3 regions of the Agathobaculum sp. TL06 genome follow, and region 3 is predicted to be linked to each of the others. Evidence: a T-box and tRNA genes for the amino acid it is inferred to sense, from the RefSeq annotation. Region 3 holds a T-box; the other regions hold tRNA genes.
The links. A T-box is a leader RNA that pairs with one kind of tRNA and senses whether it is charged. The one in region 3 lies ahead of ACYQ3S_RS11485 (valine--tRNA ligase), so its partner is inferred to be a tRNA-Val.
Positions count from the first base shown of each region.

Region 1: it encodes a tRNA-Val, which carries the amino acid that the T-box ahead of ACYQ3S_RS11485 (valine--tRNA ligase) is inferred to sense. The anticodon was not compared.
Region 2: it encodes a tRNA-Val, which carries the amino acid that the T-box ahead of ACYQ3S_RS11485 (valine--tRNA ligase) is inferred to sense. The anticodon was not compared.

Region 1 covers NZ_BAAGGY010000001.1:132,556-135,780, forward strand. The annotation lists gene ACYQ3S_RS00605 (ATP-binding cassette domain-containing protein) at 1-321, shown strand, start outside; gene ACYQ3S_RS00610 (ABC transporter permease) at 318-1,067, shown strand; gene ACYQ3S_RS00615 (ABC transporter permease) at 1,071-1,805, shown strand; tRNA gene ACYQ3S_RS00620 (tRNA-Val) at 1,881-1,956, opposite strand; gene efp (elongation factor P) at 2,000-2,563, opposite strand; gene ACYQ3S_RS00630 (hypothetical protein) at 2,763-2,909, opposite strand; gene mtaB (tRNA (N(6)-L-threonylcarbamoyladenosine(37)-C(2))-methylthiotransferase MtaB) at 2,968-3,225, opposite strand, start outside.
Region 2 covers NZ_BAAGGY010000019.1:21,936-25,160, forward strand. The annotation lists gene ACYQ3S_RS11745 (GNAT family N-acetyltransferase) at 1-33, shown strand, start outside; gene ACYQ3S_RS11750 (CarD family transcriptional regulator) at 160-669, shown strand; gene ACYQ3S_RS11755 (AbrB/MazE/SpoVT family DNA-binding domain-containing protein) at 703-984, opposite strand; gene ACYQ3S_RS11760 (helix-turn-helix domain-containing protein) at 1,100-1,399, shown strand; tRNA gene ACYQ3S_RS11765 (tRNA-Val) at 1,466-1,542, opposite strand; gene ACYQ3S_RS11770 (hypothetical protein) at 1,604-1,732, opposite strand; gene ACYQ3S_RS11775 (sodium ion-translocating decarboxylase subunit beta) at 1,751-2,878, opposite strand; gene ACYQ3S_RS11780 (M56 family metallopeptidase) at 3,169-3,225, opposite strand, start outside.
Region 3 covers NZ_BAAGGY010000018.1:26,496-29,720, forward strand. The annotation lists gene ACYQ3S_RS11485 (valine--tRNA ligase) at 1-1,241, opposite strand, end outside; T-box leader at 1,294-1,507, opposite strand; T-box leader at 1,650-1,889, shown strand; gene pheS (phenylalanine--tRNA ligase subunit alpha) at 1,956-2,975, shown strand; gene pheT (phenylalanine--tRNA ligase subunit beta) at 3,092-3,225, shown strand, end outside.

The DNA of each region.
Region 1 (3,225 bases), on a different contig from region 3:
ATGGCGACCCATGTGGGCGTAATCGCGGATGGCGCACTGGTCTACCAAAATACGATCGACCGTCTCCACGAGAAAAGCGAGCATCATCTGGCGCTTCGCACGCTCAACAACCCGCTGGCGCAGGCGATCCTGACCCATGACGGCGTGGTCAATGACCTGGATGCCGACGAGCTTATCCTGCCGCCGCTGGAAAACGAAAAAGTCGCGCACTGCGTCGCCCTGCTGACTGACAACGGGATTGGCGTGCTCCGTATTGAAGAACGCCGCAAAAACCTGGAGGATATTTTCCTGGAACTGACGGAGGGGGCGGCAAGCTTATGAAAGCGCTCAAAATGGAGTTTTTCAAATGCAGGCGTCGCCGGTTATGGCTCCCCCTGCTGGTTATGCTGGCGGCGCAGCTCGCCTGGGGGCTGTACAGCCTCCGCGCGCTGTCGGAGCGGGAGCTGCAGCAGGGCTGGGCGATGATCCTGTATAATTTCCCCATGCTCAACGCCATGATGACGCCTGTAATCGCGGCCGTGGTCGCCTCCCGTCTGGCTGATATTGAGCATAAGGGGCAAACCCTCAAGCTACTTGAAACCGTGCAGCCAACCGGTTCGCTGTTCGACGCGAAGCTGATCTGCGGCGCCGCATACATGACCGGTTTTCTCGCCGTGCAAATGGCGGTTGTCCTGCTGTTCGGCATCTGCAGCGGTTTTGCCGGAAGCCCGCCGGTGACAAAGCTGGCGGAATATTTTTTCTCCAGTTGGGTCACAACCCTGGCGATCCTGCTCTTACAGCTTGTCCTGTCCCTGCAGATACAAAATCAGATGATCGGCATGATTGTCGGACTGATCGGCTCGTTTATCGGACTGTTCTCCCTGTTTTTCCCGCCCAGCTTTCAAAAGGCTTTCATATGGGCGTATTACGCGCTCCTGTATAACACCGGCATGGCATGGGACGCGTCGACCCGTATCTCAGATTATTACTTCATCGACTTCAATCTCAGCGGCTTTCTTTGCCTGATCGCATATTTTCTGGTGATTTATGGGGTTGGCCGTGTGCTTTTTATCCGGAAGGAGGTCTAAACTATGCTGTTACGCGCAATCTATGCAGAATTTCGCAAGCTGCATCGCTCGTTTATCTGGCTCGCGCTTATCATTCTCCCCATCGTGTCCGCAGGATTGGGGACGGCGAATTATTTGAATAACCTGGGCCTGCTCACGGACCAGTGGTATTCGCTCTGGACACAGCACGCCCTGTTTTACTGTACGCTGTTCGCTCCTGCCCTGACCGGCGTCTACTGCGCTTATGTCTGCCGTCTGGAACATCTGAACCGCAACTGGAACACCGTGATGACCCAGCCGATCCCTGTCAGCGTCATGCTGGTTTCCAAGCTTTCCGTCGTATCCTTTTTGACGCTGCTCACGCAACTTTTCATCGGCATGCTATTCGTAATCAGCGGTAAGCTTGCGGGGCTGACCGATCCTGTTCCATTTGCGCTGGTCTACTGGGTATTCCGCGGCTGGTGGGCGCTCACGGTGCAGGCGGCGCTGCTGCTTTGCGTTGCGCTGGTCATCCGGTCGTTTGCTGTTCCCGTTGCCGCGGGCATCCTTGGTGGATTTTGCGGGTTGCCCGCGCTGGTCAAGGGCTTCGGCGTGTACTTTCCTTTCTCTCTGCTCAGTCTCGGGATGTGTTCCCACCATCCGATCGAGCCAATGGACTGCAGTGCGGCGGCATTCCTTATCAGTTCGTGCTTTTACCTGCTTCTGGGTCTTGTTGCCAGCCTGCTGTGGCTGAAAAAAAGCGATACCAAAACAACATAAAAAGGAAGCGCGGCGTGCCGCGCTTCCTTTTATCCCATTTACAAAGAAAAGCCGTTTCGTCAGAAACGGCTTTTATGGTGGACATTGACGGGTTCGAACCGCCGACCTTCCGCACGTCAAGCGGATGCTCTTCCAGCTGAGCTAAATGTCCATGGAAAGGACGGTAAGCATACCGTCCGTATCCGCTTGTGCAATCAGTTCTTGCAGCGCTCGAGATACTCGCCCGTACGGGTATCGATCTTGATGCGCTCGCCCTGTTCGATGAACAGCGGAACCTGAACCGTAGCGCCGGTCTCAACCACTGCGGGCTTGAGCGTGTTGGTCGCCGTATTGCCCTTGAAGCCCGGATCGGTCTCGGTGATCTCCAGCTCAACAAAGAGCGGGGCTTCTACCGCAAACACACTGCCCTTATAGGAGCAAACCTTGACGTTTTCGTTTTCCTTGACAAAACGGAAATCGTCACCGAGCGTGTCCTTGCCAATCGGGATCTGCTCGTAGGTTTCGTTGTCCATGAAGTAGTAAAGGTCGCCCTCGTTGTAGAGATACTGCATATCGCGGCGCTCTACATATGCGGTTTCATATTTATCAGTCGGATTGAAAGAACGCTCGGTGACAGCGCCGGTGATCACGTTCTTCATCTTGACGCGAACAAAAGCAGCACCCTTGCCCGGCTTTACATGCTGGAACTCGATAACCTGCTGCACCTGACCGTCCATTTCAAAAGTAACGCCATTACGAAATTCGCCTGCGGTCATAATCGGTATTCCTCCAAAGAAAAAATCCTCATTTTGCTGTCCTCACGAACAGCGCTTATTTATATTACCCCAATTTTCCCGTTTTGGCAAGAGGATTTTTCAATTTTTATCAAAAAATTTTTCACTCCCCAAAACAGGCAAACGGCGCCGTTTCATAAAACGGCGCCGCGCAGGCCCTATTCCCTTATATGTCGTGGCAGGTTCAGCAGCAGCAACCGCAGTTGTTTCCGCAGTTGTTCATATCGCTGTATCCATTGTTGTTCTGGCAGCAGCAGATCCAGATCAGGATGACCACGATAATGATCCACCACCAGTTGTTTTCGCCCCAAAGAGAATTAGAAGAACACATAAGTTATTTCCTCCTATCAAAGATTTCACTTCATACTATGGAGGAAGTAGCGCGTTGGTTACACGGCGTCAGAAATTTTTCCCAGTAGTCCGTCCCGAAACAGACCCCGCACCTCTACGGCTACCGGCGTATTCTTGGAAATCCCTTCCCCTTCTATATAGATCGGAAAGCCATATTGCCCATGCGACATCCAGCGTCCGTCCACGCAGTGTTCCGGCAGGGCCTCCAGCGTTTTCCCCACAAACCGTCCAAGGTATTTCTCTGTGAGCGCGGCCGCGGCCTTTTTAGCACGCGCGGCCCGTTCCGCCTTCACTGC
Region 2 (3,225 bases), on a different contig from region 3:
ACGCACGAAGCGGCCGCACGGGCCGGCCTGTGAACAAAAAATAATTTTCGCTTACATTTCCCCACAAAATATGCTATAATCTTATATAGAACAGCCGAGTTTTATAACGCAGAAGTGCGGAACGCTTCCGCATCGGCCATATTTGCGAGGAGGAATAAAATGTATCACACGGGCGAATTCATCGTTTACGGGACCAGCAGCGTCTGTGAGGTGACCGCGGTGGGACAGCCTGCTTTCGCCAAGGACGAGGGCCGCCTTTACTACACCCTCACGCCCGTATACGGCACGGAAACCATCTATATACCGGTCGATTCCCCGGTGTTCATGCGTCCGGTCATTTCCAGGGAGCAGGCCGAAGCGCTGATCGAATCCATCCCCGCTATTGAGGAGGATAGCTTCACCACCCACAGCCTCCGGCTGGCGAGCGAGCACTACCAGGCCGCGCTGCAGAGCCACGACTGTCATGAGCTGGTGCAGCTGATTAAGACGGTGTACGCCAAATCCCGGCGCAACGGCCGGCGCGTCAGCCAGATCGACCAGCGCTACCGCAAGCGCGCGGAAGATCTGCTGCATAGCGAACTGGCGGTCGCTCTCGGTATCCCGCTCAAGGAGGTGCAGCCCTATATCGCCCGCTCAATCGCATCGCACAAGACATGCGTTCACGCATAACAGAAACCCTGCCGCAGCCGCGGCAGGGTTTTTTCAGCGCCGCCACCGAACAGGACGGCGTTTGTTCACTTTCAGGCTTTTTTGGAGCTTGCGGATGCACCCTCTGCACACCCGTTTGCCCCTGAAATCGACGACCTCCAGCGACTCGCCGCAGAACAAGCATGCCGGCTGGAATTTGGTCAGGCGGATCTCGCCGCCCTCCACGCTGATCTGCAGCAGGTCGTCGCGCGCGATATCCATGGTCCGGCGCAGCTCCATCGGCAGTACGATCCGCCCCAGATTGTCCACTTTTCTCACAATCCCCGTGGCTTTCATATTTATCACCCAGTATCAGTATACCGCCTGCGGTTTTATCTGTCAATTATAAACATCTTTTTGATAATGCAGTATCAATTCGATTACATTACCCTATACTAAAAGGGTGATGAAAATGATAGCAACAGCCGAACGCATCAAGACGCTGCGTGAAAATTTCGGCCTGTCGCAAGCCGAGCTTGCGAGCCGCCTGGATATCACGCGCTCCAGCGTGAACGCCTGGGAAATGGGCATCAGCGTCCCCAGCACACAGTATATCGTCGAACTGGCGCAGCTTTTTGGGGTGTCGACCGATTTTATTCTCTGTGTGCCGCAAACGCAGACCATCTCCATCGACGGCCTGACGGGCGATGATATCGCCCTGGTCCACCGGCTCGTCACGCACCTCCGGCGCAAAAACCAGCGTCCCGAATGAACGCGGGACGCGGTTCTCCGTCCTCAGAGAACGAAAAAAACCGTCACTTTCGTGACGGTTTTTCACTGGTGGGGTTGGCGGGGCTCGAACCCACGACCTCTCGCGTGTGAGGCGAACGCTCTGACCAGCTGAGCTACAACCCCATTCCTCTGGCTGCCTGATTATTATACCAGAACCGAACGGGGTTTGCAAGCCTTTCTGCGGTCAAGTTTTATTGTTTTTATCCAGCCGCCCCATCAGCGCCACGATCAGGGCAATCACGATCAGCACGGTAAAAATGCCCGCCATGCCCTGCCCGAGCAGGACAACCGCCGTCCATACAGCCTCATTCATCCTTTACGCGCCCCTTTCTCACATGAAAAATCCAAGGATCACGCCGCCGGCCACAACCGAGGCGATCTGCCCTGCGACGTTCGCGCCCACCGCGTGCATCAGCAGGTGGTTGGTGCAGTCGGCCTGCATGCCGAGCTTTTCGATCACGCGCGCGGACATGGGGAAGGCCGATATGCCCGCCGCGCCAATCATGGGGTTGACCTTGTTTTTGCAGAACAGGTTGAGCACCTTGGCAAACAGCACGCCGCCGATCGAATCCAGCACGAACGCGATCAGCCCCAGGCACAGGATGAGCAGCGTTTCCTTTGTCACAAACTGCGCCGCGCGCATGGAAAACGAGATTGTGATGCCCAGCAGCAGGGTAATCAGGTTGGCCAGCTCATGCTGCGCGGTTTTGGACAGGCTCTCCAGCACGCCGCACTCGCGGATCAGGTTGCCGAACATCAAAAAGCCCACCAGCGACACGGACGCGGGCGCGACCAGTCCGGCGACGATCGACACCACGATTGGGAACAGGATGCGCGTGCGGCGGCTGACCTGACCGGCTGCGTAAGGCATTTTCATCGCGCGGTCCTTTTTTGTCGTCACCAGCTTGATCGCAAACGGCTGGATGATCGGCACCAGCGCCATATAGCTGTACGCCGCAACCGCGATCGCGCCGACATAGCGCGAGCCGAGCACCTGCGACACCAGGATCGAGGTCGGCCCGTCCGCCGCGCCGATGATACCAATGGAGGCCGCGTCGATGATGTCGAAGCCCAGCAGCGCGGCCGCGATGATGGTCAGGAAAATGCCGACCTGCGCCGCCGCGCCGAACAGGAACAGCTTGGGGTTTGCCAGCAGCGGGCCGAAGTCGATCATCGCACCGATGCCGATGAACAGCAGCAGCGGGAACGCCTCGCTCGCCTCGATACCGGCTTCAAACAGCCATTGGATGATGCCGTTTGTCTCGCCCACGCCCTGCGTCATCTGGTCGATCACGCCGGAAAGCGGCAGGTTGACCAGGATCGCGCCGAAGCCCATGGGCAGCAGCAGCGACGGCTCATACTGCTTCTCGATCGCCAGCCAGATCAGGAACCCGCCGACGCAGTACATCACCACCTGCTGCCAGGTGATCGAAAGCAGACCCTCATACAAAAATTCCATATTACCGCCCCCTATACATAATATATGGCAGAATCTCCGTTCCAGACGCCGTTTTCCGGACCCTGGGATGCCTCCAAAAAACAAACAGACCTGCGTCTTCCCACAGGAAAACGCAGGTCTGGTCATTTCAGGCAACAGCCAGAACGGGATCGCACATCCCGCCATGCTTGTTGGCGCTGCCGCGCGGCATGCCGCGCCGACTACTCCCCTTTGTTTAAGGATATCTTACCATCGGTCCCGCCGGGGTGTCAAGCGGAAACCCGCAAAGGTTTCGCTAAGGTTTATCGGGGTCAGTAGCCAAAGGCGCCGTCCTCCAGCACCCACTTGCCGTCTGCGCCGCGGTACAG
Region 3 (3,225 bases):
ATGCGGTGGCCCCACCAGAGCTGACGCGAGATGCACCAGTCATGCACGTTCTCCATCCAGCGCAGGTAGGTCTTGGCGAAGCGGTCCGGCACGAATTTAGTCTTGCCCTCGTGTACCACGTCCATCGCGGGCTTTGCCAGCGGCGCCATCTTGACGAACCACTGGGCCGAGGTCATCGGCTCAACGGTCGTGCCGCAGCGGTAGCAGGTGCCGACGTTGTGCTCGTGGTCCTCGGTCTTGACGAGATAGCCGCCATCTTCCAAATCCTTAATAACCGCCTTGCGGCACTCGTAGCGGTCCATGCCCTCATACTTGCCGCCGTTTTCGTTGACGGTCGCGTCCTCGTTGAACACAAGGATCTGCTCGAGGTCGTGGCGCTGGCCCATCTCGAAGTCGTTCGGGTCGTGGCAGGGCGTGACCTTGACGCAGCCCGTGCCGAATTCCATATCGACATACTCATCCCCGAAGATCGGGATTTCGCGGTTCATGATGGGCAGGATGCAGGTCTTGCCGATCAAATGCTGATAGCGCTCGTCGTTCGGGTTGACGGCTACGCCGGTGTCGCCCATAAAGGTCTCCGGACGGGTGGTGGCAACCACCAGGTCGCCCGAGCCGTCCGCCAGCGGGTAACGGATGTGCCACAGCTTGCCCGGCTGGGTTTCGTACTCAACCTCGGCGTCCGAAAGCGCGGTCGCACAGTGCGGACACCAGTTGATGATGCGGTGTCCCTTGTAGATCAGGCCCTTGTCATACAGGTTGACGAACACCTCGCGCACGGCCTTGGAGCAGCCCTCGTCCATAGTGAAGCGCTCGCGTTCCCAGTCGCAGGAGGAGCCGAGCTTTTTGAGCTGGCTGATGATGCGGTTGCCGTACTGGTGCTTCCAGTCCCACACGCGTTCGAGGAACTTCTCACGGCCGAGGTCATAGCGGGTCTTGCCCTCCTCCTTGCGGAGCGTCTCCTCCACCTTGATCTGGGTGGCGATGCCCGCATGGTCGGTGCCGGGCATCCACAGCGCCTCATAGCCCTGCATGCGCTTGGTGCGGATGAGGATGTCCTGCAGCGTTTCATCGAACGCATGGCCCATGTGGAGCTGGCCGGTCACGTTCGGGGGCGGGATAACGATGGTGTAGGGTTTCTTGTCCGGATTGACCTCGGCGTGGAAAAAGCCGGAATCGTTCCAGAAGCTGTACAGCTTGTCCTCGACCGATTTCGGGTCGTAGGTCTTTGGCAGTTCGCTCATTGGTCTGTCTCCTTTTCGGTTTGATTGCGGAAAACAAAAAAGCACGCTGTCCGTACAGGACGAAGCGTGCTCCGTGGTACCACCTGAATTCGCGGCAATGCCGCCGCGCACTCGTTTGCCCGTAACGTGGGCGGGACGGGACAGCCTACTGGCATTCGGCCTCCTGCTCCAAAGCGACTTTCTTCCCTCCGCCCAAGGGCTTGCACCAACCGCCCTCTCTCTGCAGCGCGCGAAGCGGGAATACTCCTCTTTTTCATCGCATTTTGCATATTAACTTTAATAGTATATCCAAAAACCGCGGATTTGTCAAGCGATGCGGCACACCCTCTTTCCCGTCTGTCAAAAAAACCGTGTCTTCCGCTTGCAATTCCCCGAAAGATGTGGTTTAATATTACTGTCTATGAATACCAAACTGCGATGAACAGGGAAAGTAACGCCATTCCCCTCTTTTCAGAGAAGGCGGCCTTTGGCTGCAAGCCGCCCAAAGAGGCATGACGCGAAGTTCCCCTGCGAGCACCGGCGCTGAACGGCTTTTCCAGTAGGCGCAGGCGGGTTGACGCCCCGTTACCGGCGTTCAATGAGCGCCCGGCTCCGGCTGGGAATCAGGGTGGTACCACGGAAGCTGCTTTTACGCCTTTCGTCCCTAATCCATGGGACGAAAGGCTTTTATTTTGTCCCAAACGCTGATTTTTCATATAAAAAGGAGAGGCAACCATGAAAGAAAAGCTGCAAGGCATCCTGCAGTCCGCAAAGGAACAGCTTGCCGCCGCCGCGGACCCGCGCGCACTTGACGAGGCGCGCGTCAAGTTCCTTGGCAAAAAAGGAGAGCTGACCGCGCTCCTCAAGGGTATGAAGGACGTTGCCGCGGAGGAGCGCCCGGCCGTAGGCCAGCTCATCAACGACGTGCGCGCCGAGATCGAAACCATCATCGAAAAGCAGAAGCAGGTCATTGAGCAGGCCGCGCTCGCGCACAAGCTGGAAGCCGAAACGATCGACGTGACCCTGCCGGGCGAGGAAGTCGTGATCGGCAAAAAGCATCCGCTCAACATCGTGCTGGACGAGTTCAAGGAAATTTTCCTCGGCCTGGGCTTCTCGATCGCGGAGGGTCCGGAGGTCGAGCTTGACCACTACAATTTCGAAGCACTCAACATCCCCAAGGACCATCCCGCGCGCGACACGCAGGACACCTTCTATATCTCGGACAACGTGGTGCTGCGCACGCAGACCTCCCCGATGCAGGTGCGCACGATGGAGAAGAAAAAGCCGCCCATCCGCATCATCGCGCCCGGCCGTGTGTACCGCTCGGACGCGGTGGACGCGACCCACTCCCCGCTGTTCCACCAGATCGAGGGCCTGGTCGTCGATAAGGGCATCCGCATGTCCGACCTCAAGGGCATCCTCGAACTGTTCGCCAAAAAGCTGTACGGCGAGGACACGGTCGTCCGCTTCCGTCCGCACCACTTCCCGTTCACCGAGCCGTCGGCGGAAATGGACATCCAGTGCTACCGCTGCCACGGCGAAGGCTGCCCGCTCTGCAAGGGCGAGGGCTGGATCGAGATCCTCGGCTGCGGCATGGTACACCCCAAGGTGCTTGAGATGAGCGGCATCGATCCGGAGGAATACTCGGGCTACGCGTTCGGCATCGGCCTGGAGCGCATGGTCATGGGCCGCTTCAAGATCGACGACATCCGCCTGTTCTATGAGAACGACGTGCGGTTTTTGGAGCAATTTTGATATACTCGATCGAATCTACAGTTTCGATCGAAAAGTAAAATGCGCGCCTGACGGCGCAAACGCGCTACATTGCGCGGTACCCTTACTTTCAAATAATAAAGGAGCGCTTATCTGTTATGAAACTGCCGCTTTCCTGGCTTTCGGATTATACCGATATTTCCGGCGTCACGCCCAAGGAGTATGACGCACGGCTTACCATGTCCGGCTCCAAGGTCGAGGAGGTCTGCTACCTCGGCGCGGAGATCGAAAA